Regions from separate parts of the Methylovorus sp. SPW-M1 genome, predicted to be linked through region 1. Evidence: predicted binding sites of a transcription regulator. Region 1 holds the regulator's gene; the other holds the start of a gene.

Evidence for each region. The regulator FliA, encoded in region 1, starts transcription of late flagellar genes. The targets are predictions, from matches to a motif close to CTAAAGTTNNCNNAAANNNTGCCGATANNA.
Region 2: a site for FliA is predicted at 5,789-5,818, ahead of ACWWD9_RS00855 (YjfB family protein). Genes of this name have one in related genera too.

What each region holds. Positions count from the first base shown of each region.
Region 1 covers NZ_CM132626.1:2,171,139-2,179,711, reverse strand. Annotated here, with positions in the region: gene ACWWD9_RS10220 (MgtC/SapB family protein) at 1-166, opposite strand, end outside; gene ACWWD9_RS10215 (Gfo/Idh/MocA family protein) at 182-1,207, opposite strand; gene motD (flagellar motor protein MotD) at 1,290-2,231, opposite strand; gene ACWWD9_RS10205 (flagellar motor protein) at 2,247-2,987, opposite strand; gene ACWWD9_RS10200 (RNA polymerase sigma factor FliA) at 2,969-3,703, opposite strand; gene ACWWD9_RS10195 (MinD/ParA family ATP-binding protein) at 3,892-4,719, opposite strand; gene flhF (flagellar biosynthesis protein FlhF) at 4,712-6,067, opposite strand; gene flhA (flagellar biosynthesis protein FlhA) at 6,064-8,145, opposite strand; gene flhB (flagellar biosynthesis protein FlhB) at 8,145-8,573, opposite strand, start outside.
Region 2 covers NZ_CM132626.1:185,497-194,069, reverse strand. Annotated here, with positions in the region: gene ACWWD9_RS00890 (SDR family NAD(P)-dependent oxidoreductase) at 1-92, shown strand, start outside; gene ACWWD9_RS00885 (DedA family protein/thiosulfate sulfurtransferase GlpE) at 110-1,033, opposite strand; gene ACWWD9_RS00880 (YqaE/Pmp3 family membrane protein) at 1,037-1,228, opposite strand; gene ACWWD9_RS00875 (MgtC/SapB family protein) at 1,458-2,174, shown strand; gene yegD (molecular chaperone) at 2,186-3,442, opposite strand; gene ACWWD9_RS00865 (recombination-associated protein RdgC) at 3,662-4,582, shown strand; gene ACWWD9_RS00860 (transglutaminase-like domain-containing protein) at 4,587-5,450, opposite strand; gene ACWWD9_RS00855 (YjfB family protein) at 5,575-5,766, opposite strand; gene ACWWD9_RS00850 (protein adenylyltransferase SelO) at 6,013-7,578, shown strand; gene ACWWD9_RS00845 (tetratricopeptide repeat protein) at 7,698-8,453, opposite strand.

The DNA.
Region 1 (8,573 bases):
GCATGCCGGCGGCCTTGCCGCGGAATTCACGCTCATAGCCCAAAAGCCCGCCCAGCATCGCGGCGATGCCCAGACGCAGAACCACGCGCGTGACCTCGGCCCCGTTGGGCAGGTCGGAAAACTCGGCCATGATGGTGTTCATGACTTCGTGCAGCAGGCTATCCATCCGGTTTCCCTCGTCTTACTTGCTAGCCAGGCTGACGCTACGCCCGCTGGCGGCGGCTTCCAGCGTCGCGACGATGGCGCGGCAATTGGCCCTGGCATCCTGCAGGCTCAGCAACGGGGTTTTATCGTTGAGTACACAGTCGCTGAAATGGGCGATTTCCAGATTGAAATGGTTGCTGGGCGCGTAGGTTTCGACGTGTTTTTGCCCGTCATCGGTCCACCAGCTGATTAATGGCACATCGCTGGTGCCTGGCAGTTGCCACACGGTATGGCAGATCAGCGAGCCTTTGTTGCCGACAATACGGTATTCGGACTGCCGACTGCATTCAAAACTCACATCAAAATGCCCGCGTTTGCCATCGCCAAAATCCAGGATGCCGCTGGCAGAAATATCGGCGCCGCTTTCAGCGTATTTGGCCATGGCCGAGACGGCGAGGGGCTCGCTGCCAAAGCAGTGGCGCAGGGTATGGATGGCATAAGGGCCCACATCCCACATGGCACCGCCGCCATTGGCGGTGTCTTTTGCCAGGCGATAAAGCCGGGCAGGGCGCATCAGGAATGAAAAGCTGGCGTGCGCATAGCGGATATCGCCCAATACCCCCGAGGCCACAATCTCTTGCACGCGCTGATGCTGCGGGTGAAAGCGATACATGAAGCCTTCCATCACCTTGAGGTTGTTTGCCTGGGCAGCGGCTTCAATGGCGTTGATGTCCTCTACCTTGAGTGCCATGGGCTTTTCGATCAGCACATGCTTGCCTGCGGCCAGTGCCTTCAGCGCCCATTCGGCGTGCTCGTCATTGGCCATGGGCAGGTAGACGGCTTCCACACGCTCATCCTGCAGCAGTGCTTCCAGATTATGGTAAAGCGAGACACCGGGCGTGCCGGGCGCGTATTTTTTCAGGGTTTCGGCCGCGGCATCGGGACGGCGGCTGGCAATCGCAACCAGTTCGGCATTGGGCGCCGCCACGATGGCAGGCAACAGGCGTTCATTGACTCTGGCAGCACCCAGAATGCCCCAGCGCAGGCGAGAACTTGAGCTCATGTACAGGCCTTATGGTGATAAGTGAAGCGTTGAATGATGGCAGAATTCGGGGGCTGCGGCTAGCTGAGCCGTGAGCGGGGGGCTAGTTGGCGGCGGGTTTGCTGCTGGCTGCAGCTGGCGGTTTGGCTGACGCCGGTGCTGGTGCCGCTGCCGGCGTAGCGGTGGCTTCCTGGGCATTGCTTGCCTCGGGTGCGGGTGGCGCTGTTGGCCGGATGACCGTCGTTTTGTCGGGGGTAATCTCGGAAACATCGGTCTGATTGGGCATCAGCGAGTCGTAAAGAATCATGATGGAAACGCGACGGTTGCGCGCCCGGCCCAGTGGCGTGCTGTTGTCCTCCAGCGGTTGCGAGGCGCCAAAGCCCACGGCGCTCAGGCGTTTCTCATCCAGGCCGCTATCCTGCAGCATGCGTACCACGCTGCTGGCGCGCATGGCGGATAGCTCCCAGTTGGAGTAAAACTTGTCGTTATGGATGGGCACATTGTCGGTGTGGCCTTCCACCTGAATCGCATGATTATTGGCTTTCAGTGCCTGCGCGATCTCGTTGAGCGGACCGCTGGCAATGGGTTGCAGTTCGGAGGCACCGGGCGCAAACAGCAGGCTGTCGTGGATATCCACCCGCACGCCGCGGTTGTTCTGCATGACCTTGATCTTGCCTTCCAGCACCATGGGGGCCAGGTGATTGGCGAGATTGTTCGCCATGGCGGTCATGGCTTCGCGTTCACGGCGTTGTTTGTCGTTGCGGCGGGCGAGTTCCAGCGGACGGATGAAGGATGGCTGCCCATACAGGCCCTTGATATTGGCATGCTCGTTGTTGCCATCGGGCGGGTTGTTGAGTTGGGGCGTGTTTTCGCCGGTGAAAGCGGTGCCCAGAGACGATGTCAGCTGCTCGTACTTGCCCTGATTTACCGAGGAGATCGCGTACATCACCACAAAAAACGCAAACAGCAGGGTGATGAAGTCGGCATAGGACACCATCCAGCGTTCCTTGTTGTCCTCGTCTTCCTCTACCTGTCTTCTGCGCATGGATAGGGTTCCGTATCAGCGCATGTAGCTGTTGAGGCGCTCTTCCACCACGCGCGTATGGTCGCCTTGCGCGATGGAGACCCAGGCATTCATGAGCATTTCGCGCCGGCTGGCCTCTTGCAATACGTAAGCCTTGAGCTTGCTGCCTATGGGCAGGAACACAATATTGGCGAGGCCCACGCCATAGATCGTGGCGACGAATGCCACCGCAATGCCACTGCCCAGACGGCTGGGGTCGGACAGGTTTTCCATCACATGAATCAGGCCCAGCACCGCCCCCAGAATGCCAATGGTAGGCGCGTAGCCGCCGGCGGAATCCCAGATTTTGGCGGCACTGCGGTACTGGCTTTCGTAATAGTAGATATCAATGGCGCAGATTTCGCGGATCTTGTCAGCGGCGATGCCGTCGATCAGCAGGCGCAGGCCTTTTTTGATGAAGGGGTCGGTTTCGTTATACAGCTGGGCTTCGAGCTTGAGCAGGCCATCACGGCGGGCGGTGTGGCTCCAGCCTATGATGCGGCGGCTGAGTTCTTTTCTGTCATCCACCGGTGGCTGCACAATCCAGCGCAGCAGCATGATACCCAGCTTGAAATTGGCCGGTTTGCTTTGCAGCAGGACGGCACCAAAAGTGCCAAAAACCACAATCAGGAAAGCCGCAGGCTGAATCAGCGAAGCAACCTTGCCGCCTTCAATGGCTTGCCCCAACAGAATGCCGAAAATGGCGAGTAAGATGCCGCCTAGGCTGCCCCAGTCCATAATTGCTCTTTCATGTAAGCGCGTAATCGAGCAATGGCTTGACTATGCAACTGGCAGACCCGTGATTCGGAGACATTCATCACAGCGCCAATTTCTTTGAGGTTAAGTTCTTGTTCGTAATACAGACCCATTAAAATCTGTTCGCGCTCGGGCAGGTTTTCAATTGCCTCAATCAGGGTTTCCCGGAAATTGCTGTCGAGCAGGCCTTTGATCGGGTTGCCTGAGTCATCCTGCAGAAAGCGGTCCAGAAAGTGGTCGCCGCCTTCGGATTCATGAAAATCTTCGTAGTAGAGCAACTGGTGGCCGCTGCATTCGCCCAGCATGTCGTAGTAATCATCCAGCGACATCTTGAGTTGCTTGGCGACTTCGCCTTCGGTCGGTGGCCGCCCCAGCACTTGTTCCAGCTGGTTGATGGCACCTTCCACATCGCGCATGTTCTTGCGGATGCTGCGTGGCAGCCAGTCGGCATTGCGCAGCTCATCTATCATGGCGCCGCGTATGCGCTGGGCTGCGTAGGTTTCAAACTGGGCGCCATGCGTATCTTCATAACGATTGATCGCATCCAGCAGGCCCATCATGCCGGCCTGCACCAGGTCGTCCAGCTCCACGCTGGGCGGCAGCTTCGCCTTCAGCTGATAGGCCAGCTTCTTCACCAGCGTGGCATGCTGGTGCAGCAGGCTATCTTTCTGATTGGGTTTTCCCGTGGCCGTATACATACTTTCCTTGCTTGGGCACCTTGTCGTTTAATAGTGTGAGATGGATCACAAGCATTGCTTGCCGACATTCTACACCCGTGCCGCGCGAGCGCCAGCCCGCCTGCGGTTGCGCATATCAATCCGATATGTGCAACCGTGCCTGAGCCGAGGCTACGGCATTGTCTTGCCCTGCGTATTGTGGCCTGGCCTTACAGCGTGATCGAAGTGCGCTGAATTTCTGCCAGTATCGCCTGCCGGTAGTCCAGCTTGCGCGCCAGTGCCTTGAAGGCAGCCGAGGCTTGTGCCATTGGAAATGCATCAATGACCACGCGCCCCAGTTTTTCTGCCCGGCTCAGGTGCTCATCCGCCGGGATCGCCCCCATGAACTCCAGGTCTATCTGCATGAAGCGGCGTGCTACCTGGGCAATGTTCTCAAACACCAGCATGGCCTGGGCCTGGCTGGCGTTGCTCACCACAATACCGAAAGAACGTCGCCCCAGCTGACTGCATACCTGCTTGATGAGGATGTAGGCCTGCTTGATCGACTCCGGATCGCGCGTGAGTTGAATCACAATTTCGCCATCGTTGAGCGATTGTAATGGCAGAGCGTTATTATTTAAAACAGTATCGACCAACACGATGTCATATTCCTGCGCCAGCTTGCCGAAGATACGGTCCAGCTGCAGGCCTTCTGCCTGCTGGAACTGCATGCTGCCCTGCTTGGGCAAGAGACGGCTGATGCGATAACCCTGCTCGGAAAACTTGATCGCCTTGTTCAAAGGCACGCGCTGATTGGCAACTTCCAGCAGGCTGGGGGTATTGCCCAGCTTGTAATGGGTCAGGGCATCACCCGTATTGGCGGTGGCGTGCACGATGATGACATTGTTGCCATCATCCTGAATCGAGGCACCGAGATTCTTGATCAGTCTGGCCTGGGCATTGCCCGGCATGGCGGATAACACCGACACGATACGGGGCCGGGGGCCGGACATGATGCGCCGCAGACCGGCGGCTTGATCTTCGCGGAAACTAGACATGATCGGCTCCCATGCTCAGCTTGGTGGCGACTGGCGAGGTATTGCCCATCAGGAATGGCAGCTCGTTATGCTTGAACTGGAAGGATGACGTGTTCTGCGCACCAGCGCGGAAAGCGCGATGGATCAGCAGTTTTTTGTTGGCCACATGCAGGTCTTCCGGCACGCGCTGACCATTGGCCACGTAATACAGGCGCAGTTTTTCGCGGATGATAACATCCAGCGCGCTGCCGATGGTGGCGGCTTCGTCCAGCTTGGTGATGATGCAGCCATCCAGCTGCTTGACCTTGTAAGCACGCACCACATCGGTCAGTGTTTCGCCGGTGTTGGTGGCGTTGAGGCACAACAGCTTCTTGATCGGCTGGCGGGTGCTGGACAGCATGGCGATCTGCTCGGCCACCATGCGGTCTTTCTGGCTGACGCCCACGGTGTCGATCAGGATGGTGTGCTTGCCCTTGAGTTCTTCCAGCGCAATTTTCAGGTCGGCTTCGTCTTTCACCGCATGCACCATCACGCCCAGAATCTTGCCGTAGATGCGCAATTGCTCATGACCGCCAATCCGGTAGGCATCGGTCGTGATCAGGCCCAGCTTGCCAGGGCCATGCTTCATGACAAAACGTGCGGCCAGCTTGGCGGTGGTGGTGGTCTTGCCGACACCGGTTGGCCCGATCAGCGCAAACACGCCACCGCGATTGAGGATTTCATCTTCATTGGGGATGGCCTGCAGGTTCTTTTCCAGAATCGATTGCACCCAGGTGTTGGCTTCGGCGCTGGTGCGATGATCTGGCATGTTTTCGGCAATCTGGCGCGACAGCGCAGCACTGAAGCCTGCGGACAGCAGCATGTTCAGTGTGTTGGATTTGACCGGGTCACGGTGCTGGATATTGCCCCAGGAGATTTCCACCAGTTGCGATTCGATCACGCTGCGCATATTGCGGATCTCGTTCAGCATGTCATTGATCTGCTTGTTGGACTGTGGCGCGGCTGCTTGCGCTGGCGTGGTGGTGACCTTGGGGCGTGCCGTGGTGGTAGGTGCAGGCTCGGTACGCACGGCGCGATAAGGTTCGGCTTCGGGTGCAGCCTGACGCACAGGAGGACGTGCCTGGCGTGCTGCGGGGCGGGCCTGCGCAGCTGGCAGGGGCTCCATGGCAGGCGCTGCACGGCGCTTGCTGCTTTGCACCGGGGTATCATCGGACATGAAGGAGGCCATGTCTTCTTCCTTGAAGGCCAGGATCTCGTTACCGCCGTTGACCGCACGGTTAGACAGGATAACGGCATCCTCACCCAGGCTTTTACGGACCATGGCTAATGCTTCGCGGGAACTCGATGCGAAAAAGCGTTTGATGTTCATGCTTGACCTCCAATAAGGCTAGTGACACGGATAGTTTTTGAATCAGGAAGCTCTTCATGCGACAGCACACGAAGATGCGGAATAGCACGGCGCAGGAATTTCGACAGGGCAGAGCGCAACGGACCCGGTACCAGCAGCACAGGCGTCATGCCCAGTTGCTCCTGCTTGCGGGTAGCGGCTTCGGCCTGTTTGGACAGGGTTTCAGCCAGGCCAGGCTCAATGGCAGCACCGCCTGCATTGCTGCTGCTCAAGGCTTGCATCAACAGGCGTTCCAGCTGGTTATCCAGCGCCATGACGGAGACTTCGTTGCCATTCGGGAACAGCTGCTGCACGATGGCGCGGCCCAGCTGCACGCGGACAAAGGTAGTCAGCTCGCTTGGGTCTTGTGTGCGTGAGGCATATTCGGACAATGTTTCGACGATGGTGCGCATATCGCGGATGTGCACGCCTTCGCTCAGCAGGTTCTGCAATACCTTCTGCACCACGGACAATGGCAATTGCTTGGGCACCAGGTCTTCGACCAGCTTTGGCGAATCCTTGCCAATATGGTCCAGCAGCTGCTGGACTTCCTGGCGGCCCAGCAAGTCAGCGGCATTGGTGGTGATGATGTGGTTCAGGTGGGTAGCCACCACGGTGCTGGCATCCACTACGGTATAGCCCATGGCCTGGGCCTGATCACGCACTGCGGATTCCACCCAGATGGCGGGCAGGCCAAAGGCCGGGTCGGTGGTGGCGGTGCCAGGCAGGGTGCCACTGACCATGCCTGGGTTGATCGCCAGAAACTGACCATGGTTGGATTCGCCGCTGCCGACCTCTACACCTTTCAGGGTGATGCGATAGCCGGAAGGACGCAGTTCCAGGTTGTCGCGAATGTGCACGGTAGGGGCGAGGAAGCCGACTTCCTGGGCGAATTTCTTGCGCAGGCCTTTGATGCGCTTCAAGAGATCGCCACCCTGCGCTTTGTCGACCAGCGGAATCAGGCGATAACCCACTTCCAGCCCGATGACATCGACCGGGAGCACATCATTCCAGCTAGCCTCTTCAGGCTCGCCGGTAGGAACAGGTGGCGGTGCCACCACAGGGTCTTCTGCGGTCTTCTTTTTCTCGGCCACGAAATAGGCCAGACCGGCAAGCAAGGCACCCAGCGTGAGGAATGCAAAGTGTGGCATGCCAGGAATGGCGCCCATGCTGCCGATAATGGCGGCGGTGACATAAATGACCTTGGGGTTGGAGAACAGCTGGGTCACCAGTTGTGTGCCGACGTCTTCCGTATTGGCGACGCGGGATACCACCACACCGGCCGCCACAGAAATCACCAGCGAAGGAATCTGCGCGACCAGACCGTCACCAATCGCCAGCAGGGTGTAATTCTTGATGGCATCGGCGAAGGCCATGTCGTGCTGCACCATGCCGACGATCAGGCCGCCGACGATATTGATGACCGTGACCAGGATGCCAGCGACGGCATCGCCCCGTACATATTTGCTGGCACCGTCCATGGCGCCGTAGAACTCGGCTTCCTGACCGATCTCGGAACGGCGGCGGCGGGCTTCATCTTCACCGATCAGGCCGGCATTCAGGTCGGCATCAATCGCCATCTGCTTGCCGGGCATGGCGTCCAGGGTAAACCGGGCGCCCACTTCGGCAATCCGGCCAGCACCCTTGGTCACCACGGTAAAGTTGATGATGGTCAGGATCACGAACACCACGATACCCACGGTGTAGTTACCGCCAATAAGAAAGTGGCCGAAGGCTTCGATCACTTTACCGGCTGCATCCGGACCGGCATGCCCCTCGGTCAGCACCACGCGGGTGGAAGCCACGTTCAATGACAAGCGCAGCATGGTGCTAACCAGCAGCACGGTCGGGAAGGCGATGAAGTCCAGTGGCTTGGATGTTTGCAGGCCTATCATCAGCACCATGATGGACAGGGCGATGTTGAAGCTGAACAGCACATCCAGCGCGATGGCAGGCAATGGCAGAATCATCATCGCCAGCAACATGACGATCAGCAGTGGGGCGGCGATGGTACGGCCGCCCAGATGACTCAGGATATCCTTGAGGGCAAAGTTGTTCATCAGGCTGTTACCTCAGTCAGCTTGTGATGGGGATCCAGTGCATCCGGCACATCCAGTTGAGTCGGTGTTTCAGGGCGGAAGCCGCCATGTTTGTTGAAGGCGCGCATCTGGAACACATAAGCGATGATCTCAGCCACAGCGGAATACAGTGCCTGAGGAATTTCATCGCCCAGCTCGGTGTGGGCATAAAGCGCCCGTGCCAGCTTGGGGGATTCCAGCGTCATGATCTTGTGTTCGGCGGCCACTTCACGAATCTTCAGGGCCACTGCATCGGCGCCCTTGGCAATCACCACCGGGGCACGCATGCCCAACTCCTTATATTGGATAGCCACGGCGTAGTGGGTCGGGTTGGTGATGACGACATCCGCCTTGGGGATTTCCGACATCATGCGGCGGCGGGCAATCTCACGCTGTTGCTGACGGATACG
Region 2 (8,573 bases), 970 kb from region 1:
ATATCGGCCCCATGGTGGCATCGTTGTTATCGGAAGATAACCGCTGGGTAAATGCCCAGCGTATTGAAGTCTCAGGCGGGATGTTTGTATAGCCCGCCCTGAGTATTGCTCAAGGCTCTATCTTGAAACCGGCATCGACCCAGGCATCGATGCCGCCCTTGAGTGGTCGCACCTTGTGGTAACCACGCTTGATGAGCAGCTTGGCCATTTTGGCCGCGGTCACGTCATTGGGGCATGAACAGTAGAGCACGATATCCGTATCGATATCGGTATCAATAAACACGCTATCAATGGTGTCCTCGGTCATGCTGAGCGCACCGGGAATACGGCCATCACCTTGCAGATGGGCAGGTCTGGCATCCACAATCACCGGGCGTGAGCCGCTTTTGAGCATGGTATCCAGCTCATCCACCGAAATGCGCGCCATGCGCAGCGACTTGATAAAGCGGTGCCGCTCCCACCATTTGTTGAGGATGAAGGCCACCAGGGCGATACCCAGCAACAGGGCACCCCATTTGCCCATCTCGCTCAGAATATCCAGCAATTCATCAATGGCGCTACTGAACAGCGTGCCCAGCACTATGGCTGAGCCCGCCCAGATGGCAGCTCCCAGGCTATCAAAAATGATAAAGGTCGTGGCCCGTGTACCCACAGTACCGGCCAGCGCGCTGGACACCGAGGCAAAGCCGGGAATGAATTTGCAGAACAGCAGGGCAGGTGGCCCGATGCGCAGATACACCGACTCAGTCTGCCGCACGCAAGAATCAGGCGACAGGGAAATGCGGCATAGCTTGCTCATGACCCGGCGGCCGAAGCGGCGTCCGGCAAAATACCAGGCCAGATCTGCCAGCAGCGAGGCAATCACGGCAGTCAACAGCAGTTGCGCCGGGCTATATTGCCCCTGCGTGAGCATGGCGCCCGTCACCAGCAGGGTGGGGTAAGCCGGAATAGGTAAGCCGATCTGCTCCAGAAACACATTGGCAAACACAATCAGCAAGCCGTATTGCTGAAGCAGATCAAGCAGATGTTGCATGGACTATCTCGACTTCAGTGCGTCGGCGATCTTCTGATCGGTCTTGTACTGGCTGAGCGCATAAACCGCCCAGATGGTAGCGGGCAGCCAACCGATGAGCGTGGCTTGCAGAATCAGACAGACGATGCCTGCGATGGGACGGCCAATGGTGAAAAATGTCAGCCAGGGCAGGATGAGGGCAATCAGTAAACGCATGTCAGCGACCTATTTGAAATGTTAACGCCCACTATATTAACAGCGTCTGCTGCCTTGCGGACCTGCAAGCTGGACAAGATTGCACATGCATTGCCATGACTACGCGACCTCACCAGCCATACCGGACGCGTACCCAGTGCCCATAGCGCTGATCATGCATACAAGCTTCCAGGAAATCAGGATAATGCTAGCGCTCGCAAGATAACCCTCGCTATAAAAGGAGCCCTCTGTGGAAGCCTGGCAAAACATCAACCTCCTCTCGCTACTCGATACCCTGATCAGCCTCAGTACGGCGTTTGTACTGGGCAGCCTGATCGGCTTTGAACGTCAGTACAGACAGCGCACAGCCGGGCTACGCACCAATGTGCTGGTGGCGGTGGGCGCCGCCATTTTTGTCGACATGGCGAACCGGCTGACCGGGCATGAGGGATCAGTGCATGTGGTGGCGTATGTGGTGTCAGGCATAGGTTTTCTCGGCGCGGGCGTCATCATGCGCGAACAGGGTAATGTGCGCGGCCTGAACACCGCGGCCACCTTGTGGGGCTCCGCGGCGGTGGGCGCCTGCGCTGGTGCCGATCTTCTGCTGGAATCCCTGCTGGGAGCGCTGTTTGTCCTGGCCGCCAATACCCTGTTACGTCCCGTGGTGAACCGTATCAACCGCCAGCCCATGGATACGCCGGCAGTAGAGCTGACCAATACGGTATATGTCATCGCGGCGCGCACCCATCAGAAAGAAGCCATGTATCTGCTGGAGCAGGCTCTGGAGCAAACCGGTTATCCGCTGCAAGCCCTGGTCATGCATGCCTTTGGGGAAAACGAGATTGAAATTGAAGCAACGCTGGCAGCCACCTCGGTCGATGGTCTGGTACTGGATCAGCTGATCGATCAACTCAAGCAGAGCCCGCATGTTGGGCAGGCCTTCTGGAGCCCCAGCACCACGGATTAAGCGAGCGCCTGCTAGCGCGAAAACCAGCGACTGGCATAGAGCGCCAGGCCACTGGCCACGCCGCCGTGCATATTGCCGGTCACCAGCGGCATGTCATCGCCCATCACATTGCGTATCGCCTGCTGTATCACGGGCGATACCGCCGAGCCGCCGGTCAAATAGGTTTTATCAATGCGCACCCCAGCCCCGGCACGGGCCTCTTCAATCACCTTGCGGATTTTTTCGGTGGCCTGGGTAATCGCCTGCTGCATCTGGTCACGGTTCATGCCGAGTTGCAGCTCTGGCGCTACAAAATCCACATTGATATGGGTATCAGCCGCATCCGTCAGCCGAATCTTGGCCTGCTCGGCGCTACGCACCAGACTGTGGGTCAGGCGCTCTCGCCAGACCTTGTACAAGCGGCGGCGCGCTTCATCCGGCTCGCCATGCACCGGCATTTCAAACCGGTTGTAAAAGGCATGCTGGCTGGGAATGCTGTTGACGGAAATGGCATCAAACGCCTTGTGGTGCAACTCTCCATCCTTGCCGAAGTGCGGCATGATCTGATGCCAGCCGATGTGAATATCGAGATCGGTACCGCCGATACGCGTACCGGCATAGGACAAAAGATCAGCACTACGGTCGGCACTGGCGCTGGCATGCGGTCCGACGCGCACCACGGAGCAATCGGTCGTGCCGCCGCCCACATCCACCACCAGCAAGACCTCGTCATTCACCAGGCCATTTTCGTAATCTAGCGCAGCGGCCAGCGGCTCATACATGAAGATTACATCCTGCAAACCCGCTGCCTGCGCGGCTTCGCGCATAATGGTGAGTGCTTGCTCATCTCCGCGTTCGCCGTATACGCCATGGTAGCGAATGGGGCGGCCTATCACCGCCTGCTGCAAGGGCATGCCGCTCGCCGCGCGCGCCTGTTGCATGAGGCGCTCCAGCATACGGCTGATGATGACGGTGAAAAACTCCAGCTGGTCACGGCTGAGGTCGCTCCCCAGAAACACCTTGGGGGACTTCACATACAGCCCATCGGTGGGGCCTTCGGTATGCGCTTGAATGGCGGCACGGCCAAACAGCAAATCACGGGCATCGCCCAGCTGCTGACGCAGCGTCATGCGGGCGTCGTCTTCTTCATCCAGATGGTCCGGGCGCTGGCGATAGACCGCCGAGGGCAGATAAACACTCTCGCCCTCCAGCGGCAACAAGGTCACCACGCCATTCTGCGCAACACCCACCGAAGAGTTGGATGTCCCGTAATCGATCCCGCAATGCATGCGCAGCCCCATCAGACAAAAGAGCAGAATTCTACCATTGGTCGGGCGTGCAACGCCGCCTTGGCGTGCCATCAGACCACAGTCGGCATCCGCTTCCCAAGCGTATGCCTAGCGCCATTTGGCGAGGCTGGCAAGCAATCAATTTTTAAGCCGCATGCCGATCAAGCCACAGGAAGAATAGGCGACTGGGGTAAAATCCCTTGTTTTTGAGTACGCACCATGTGGTTCAAAAACCTGCAGATTTATCGCATCTCCCAATGGAATACCCCAGTCGAAGCGCTTGAAGACCAACTGGCACGCCACGCCCTGCCAGACACCCCCACCTCTGAAATGCAGCAGACTGGCTGGATTGCGCCAGCCGGTCCCGGCAAGCCATTTGTGCATGTGCAAGCTCAGCAAGTGCTGATTGCGCTGTGTGTGGAAAAGAAGATACTGCCCACCAGCGTGATCAACCAATATGCCAAGGCCCGCGCGCTGGAACTGGAAGAACAGCAGGGCTACAAACCCGGGCGCAAACAGATGAAAGAGCTAAAGGAAGCGATTGCCGATGAGCTGCGGCCACGTGCGTTTTCATTGCGCCGCACTATTTATGCATGGCTGGACCTTGCCAATGGCTGGTTTGTGGTGGATGCCGCCAGCGCCGCCCTGGCGGATACCTTGTTGGAGCAACTGCACAAATCGGTGGATGGCTTTTCCTTGCGCCTGATCAAGACCAATCTCTCGCCCACCAGCGCCATGACAGGATGGCTGGCTGGCAGTGAAGCCCCGCATGGCTTCAGTGTGGATCGTGATTGTGAATTACGCGCGCTGGGCGATGACAAGGCCACCGTGCGTTATGTAAGGCATGACCTTGAAGCCGAGGAAATCCGTAAACATATTCAGGGCGGCAAGCAGGTGACCCGCCTGGCCATGACCTGGCGTGACCGCATTGCCTTTGTGTTGAACGATGTGCTGCAGATCAAACGCCTGGAAGTACTGGATGTGTTGAAAGAAGCGGCGGCAGATGTCGCTGCCGAAGAGATGTTCGACAGCGACTTTGTCATGATGAGTGGTGAGCTGAGTCAGCTTCTACCCGAATTATTGGCAGCCCTCGGCGGTGAAGTCGACACCGCCCCAAAACCCCAGGCCGCAGCCGCTTGAACGCTCAAGCGTCGGTGGAGACCGCCTGATCGCTGTGTTGAGGCAGCACGATACCGGATGCCGGATCCTGCAAGGCCTCAATCTCGATCAGCGGCGCCCAGGAGTTAATCGCACCGAACACCGTAGCAAAGGAGACATCGGCCGCATCACGACCCGTGCCCAGGCGTATCAAGCCCAGGCGCGGCGAGATGCCCGTCGGTTCAAACACATACCAGCGATCACCCAGATACACCTCAACGTAGGCATGAAAATCATGCGGGCCACTGGCGGGGTCGGAGCCATAATCGACGCCGGTGACAAAGCGGGCTGGCATATTCAACGCGCGGCACAAGGCAATCATCGCATGTGAAAAGTCACGGCATACCCCGGCCTTCTGTTCGATGACATCCGTCGCGGCGCTCATGCTGTTGGTGCTGCCCGGCAAATAGGCGAGGTTGCCATGCACCCAGTCACATACTGCCTTTACGCGGGCATAACCGCGTGGCAGGTGACCGAACTGCTGGTTGGCAAATGCTTGCAACAGATCTGATTGGCAATAGCGGCTGGGGTAAAGGTAGCGCAGATATTGAATGGGGATATCGGTAATCGCCACTTCTTGTAAGGTGTCGGGAGCTTCCAGCTGATGGTCGACTTCCACCGTCGCCGAATAATGCACTTCCAGCGGGCCGGCCTCGGCCTGGCAACGCACATAGCGCGTGCCATAGAACGTATCCTCGTAGAGCTCATATTGCAATGGCTGGCTGAATTGCAGGTGCTCGTTCATGACAGATTGATTCGCTGTCTGCGCGGCATGCAGATTGAGGATGAAATCGGCCCGGGGGTCCAGCACTTCATATTTGAGGCTGATGGCCAGTTGCATTTTGATCATGATGGTATCTTGAGATAGGGATACCCCATGATACGTTAGTACTTACTCAGGCAGCATCGGCATTTCGCCGATAAGTGTATCCGTGCCATCCTACAAACTGGCAGGTAACAGGGATAGGGGAAGGTCAGGCCGTGGTATTGATATTCTGGCCGAGATGATCAGGCAGGTTCTGGATTTTCGGCAAGGCTTCTATCATGCCAGCGGCAGCGGTGGCCTGTGCATCCAGGGCTTTTTTCAGCACTTCCATGCTAACGGCTTGCCCGGCCTTGGTCTCGGCCATGCTGGCGGCTACGGTGGCACTGGTCACGGAATCCATACAATTCTCCTCATCTACACTACTGTATCGGCAGGCTTTGGGCATTCTTTAGGGCTATCATGAAAAAAACTTGCTCAAGCCCGGCAAAACTTGTTTTGGTACTGGTGGTCTTTTGATTGCAGGGCCTGATTCATCGCGAGCTTCTGCTAGACTTCGCAAGAAGCACTGCCCGTCATTGATACTTCACAGGCTGGCAACGCATTCAACAACGGCCACCGCCCAATAACCCCTATATCCAAGGTCATGATGCTGTCATTCGATAATCGCCTGCTAAACGAACTCCCCGGTGACCCCATACAGGGCGCCCAGCTGCGCCAGGTGCATGGCGCACTCTGGTCGCGGGTGGACGCCACGCCTGTAAGCGCGCCCCGGATGCTGGCGTGGTCACCCGAAATGGCGATCACGTTAGGACTCACTGCGGCGGATATGCAATCAGACGCCATGCTGCAGGCCCTGTCCGGCAATGGCTTATTGCCCGGCATGCAGCACTACGCGACCTGTTATGGCGGCCATCAGTTTGGCAACTGGGCGGGGCAGCTGGGCGATGGCCGCGCCATTTTTCTGGGTGAAACCGTGAATGCCGCTGGCGAGCGCTGGGAACTGCAACTGAAGGGCGCAGGCGCCACCCCATATTCCCGTCGCGCCGATGGCCGGGCAGTATTGCGCTCCTCCTTGCGCGAATTCTTGTGCAGCGAAGCCATGTTCCACCTGGGCATCCCCACCACGCGGGCACTGAGCCTGGTGGCAACGGGCGATAGCGTGATACGTGACATGTTTTACGATGGTCATCCGGAACGCGAGCCCGGCGCTATCGTCTGTCGCGTCGCCCCATCGTTCATACGCTTTGGGCATTTTGAGCTGCCTGCATCGCGCGGGGATATTGATCTGCTGCGCCGCCTGACCGAATTCACCATGCAACGCGACTTTGCCGACATGGCTTTCCCCGCCAATATGCCTCTGCATGAGCGCGTGCCCATCTGGTTTGGCGAGATCTGCCGCCGCACGGCCCTGCTGATGGCGGAGTGGATGCGCGTAGGGTTTGTGCATGGCGTCATGAATACGGACAACATGTCCATACTCGGGCTCACCATTGATTACGGCCCCTATGGCTGGATAGACAATTTTGATCCCGGCTGGACTCCGAACACCACGGATGCCTCCGGCCGCCGCTACTGCTTTGGCCGTCAACCCGATATTGCGCGCTGGAATCTGGAACGGCTGGCAGAAGCGCTGGCGCTGTTGTTGCCCGAGCCTGCGCCGCTTGTCGAAAGCCTGGGCATATTTGACAGCACCTATGGGCAGGCATGGAGCCAGGGCCTGGCCGCCAAATTCGGGCTGCGCGACTGGCAGGACGATGATGCCGCCTTGATGAGCGAAATTTTCGAATTGATGACAAGAGCGGAAGTCGACATGACCATGTTCTTCCGCCTGCTGGGCGATATGGATATGCAAGCCCCCAAAGCTGAAGCATTACGCCCGGCGTTTTATCGTGAAGAGTTGTGGCAGGACTTCCACCCGCCCCTGTATTCCTGGCTGCAACGCTACGGCGAACGACTCAAACACGACAATCTGTCCCAGGAGGCGCGGCAAACTGCCATGCACAAAGTGAATCCACGCTTTGTCCTGCGCAATTATCTGGCGCAGCAGGCGATTGATCAGGCTACCGAAGGCGACACCACCATGCTGCAGCAACTCTTCAGCGCCATGCGGCAGCCCTACGATGATCTTCCGCAGCATGCGGCGCTTTATGCCTTGCGGCCGGATTGGGCTCGGCAGAAAGCCGGTTGTTCCATGCTGTCTTGCAGCTCATAAAGCGCCTGCCTGCACACATCCACATTTTCTGTGGATAAGTATGTGGGCTCCTTGCGGAAGGCGACGCCAAGTACATGATGCAATAGCGATGACTCGCTATTGGTCACAATTGTGTCATTTCAGGCCAGCTTGCAGCTGTGGTAATGCTGGGCCTGACAGGTTTGCGCCAGAGCTTTGGCTTCTGCCAGCTGTTCCGGTGTCATCTTGGCTTCGAGGTACATGAGTATTTTCTTGCGCTTGCCACTACGCCTATGGGCATCCTGCGGATTTTCGGCGGCAAGCCATATCCACATATACCCATTCACCATACTGGCCGGTACGCCTTCCCCTTCGAGATACATATTGCCGAGATTGAACTGGGCATCGCTGTCACCCTGCTCGGCCGCCAGGCCAAACCATTTCAGGGCTTGTGGAATATCCTGCGGGACGACATCTCCCCGCAAGTAAACAATGCCGAGGTTAAGCTGCGATCGCACATGGCCTTGCTCGGCGGCCTTGCGATACCACTTGATCGCCTCGTCGTAATCCATGGCAACCCCACCATCGCGACTGAAGTAAATCACGCCCAATGCATATTGCGCCTCAACAAAGCCTTGCTCGGCAGACATGCGGTACCACTTCACCGCTTCCTGAGGATTTTCCTGAACACCGTCGCCACGGGCATACATCAGGCCAAGGTTGTACTGGGCCTTGGCATCACCCGCCGCCGCCAGTTCGCGATACATAGCCGCGGCCTGCGCAAACTTGCCGGCGTCTACCGCCGCCTTGGCTTCGTCCAGACTGGCCGCAATACTGGTAACAGGCAATAGCAAAGCCACACATACGAGATACCCCAATAAACGTTTCACCATCGCCTCCTGCAGCGTATAAGTCATTTTTTTAGCCATCGCCAACCCGCTGGGTCTGGTGGCAGCCCTGTATACAGCTCTGTATGGGCAAGCCATCTTGCCCAATAGTTCCGCCAGCGGGATCCACAACGATGTTCAGCGAACAGG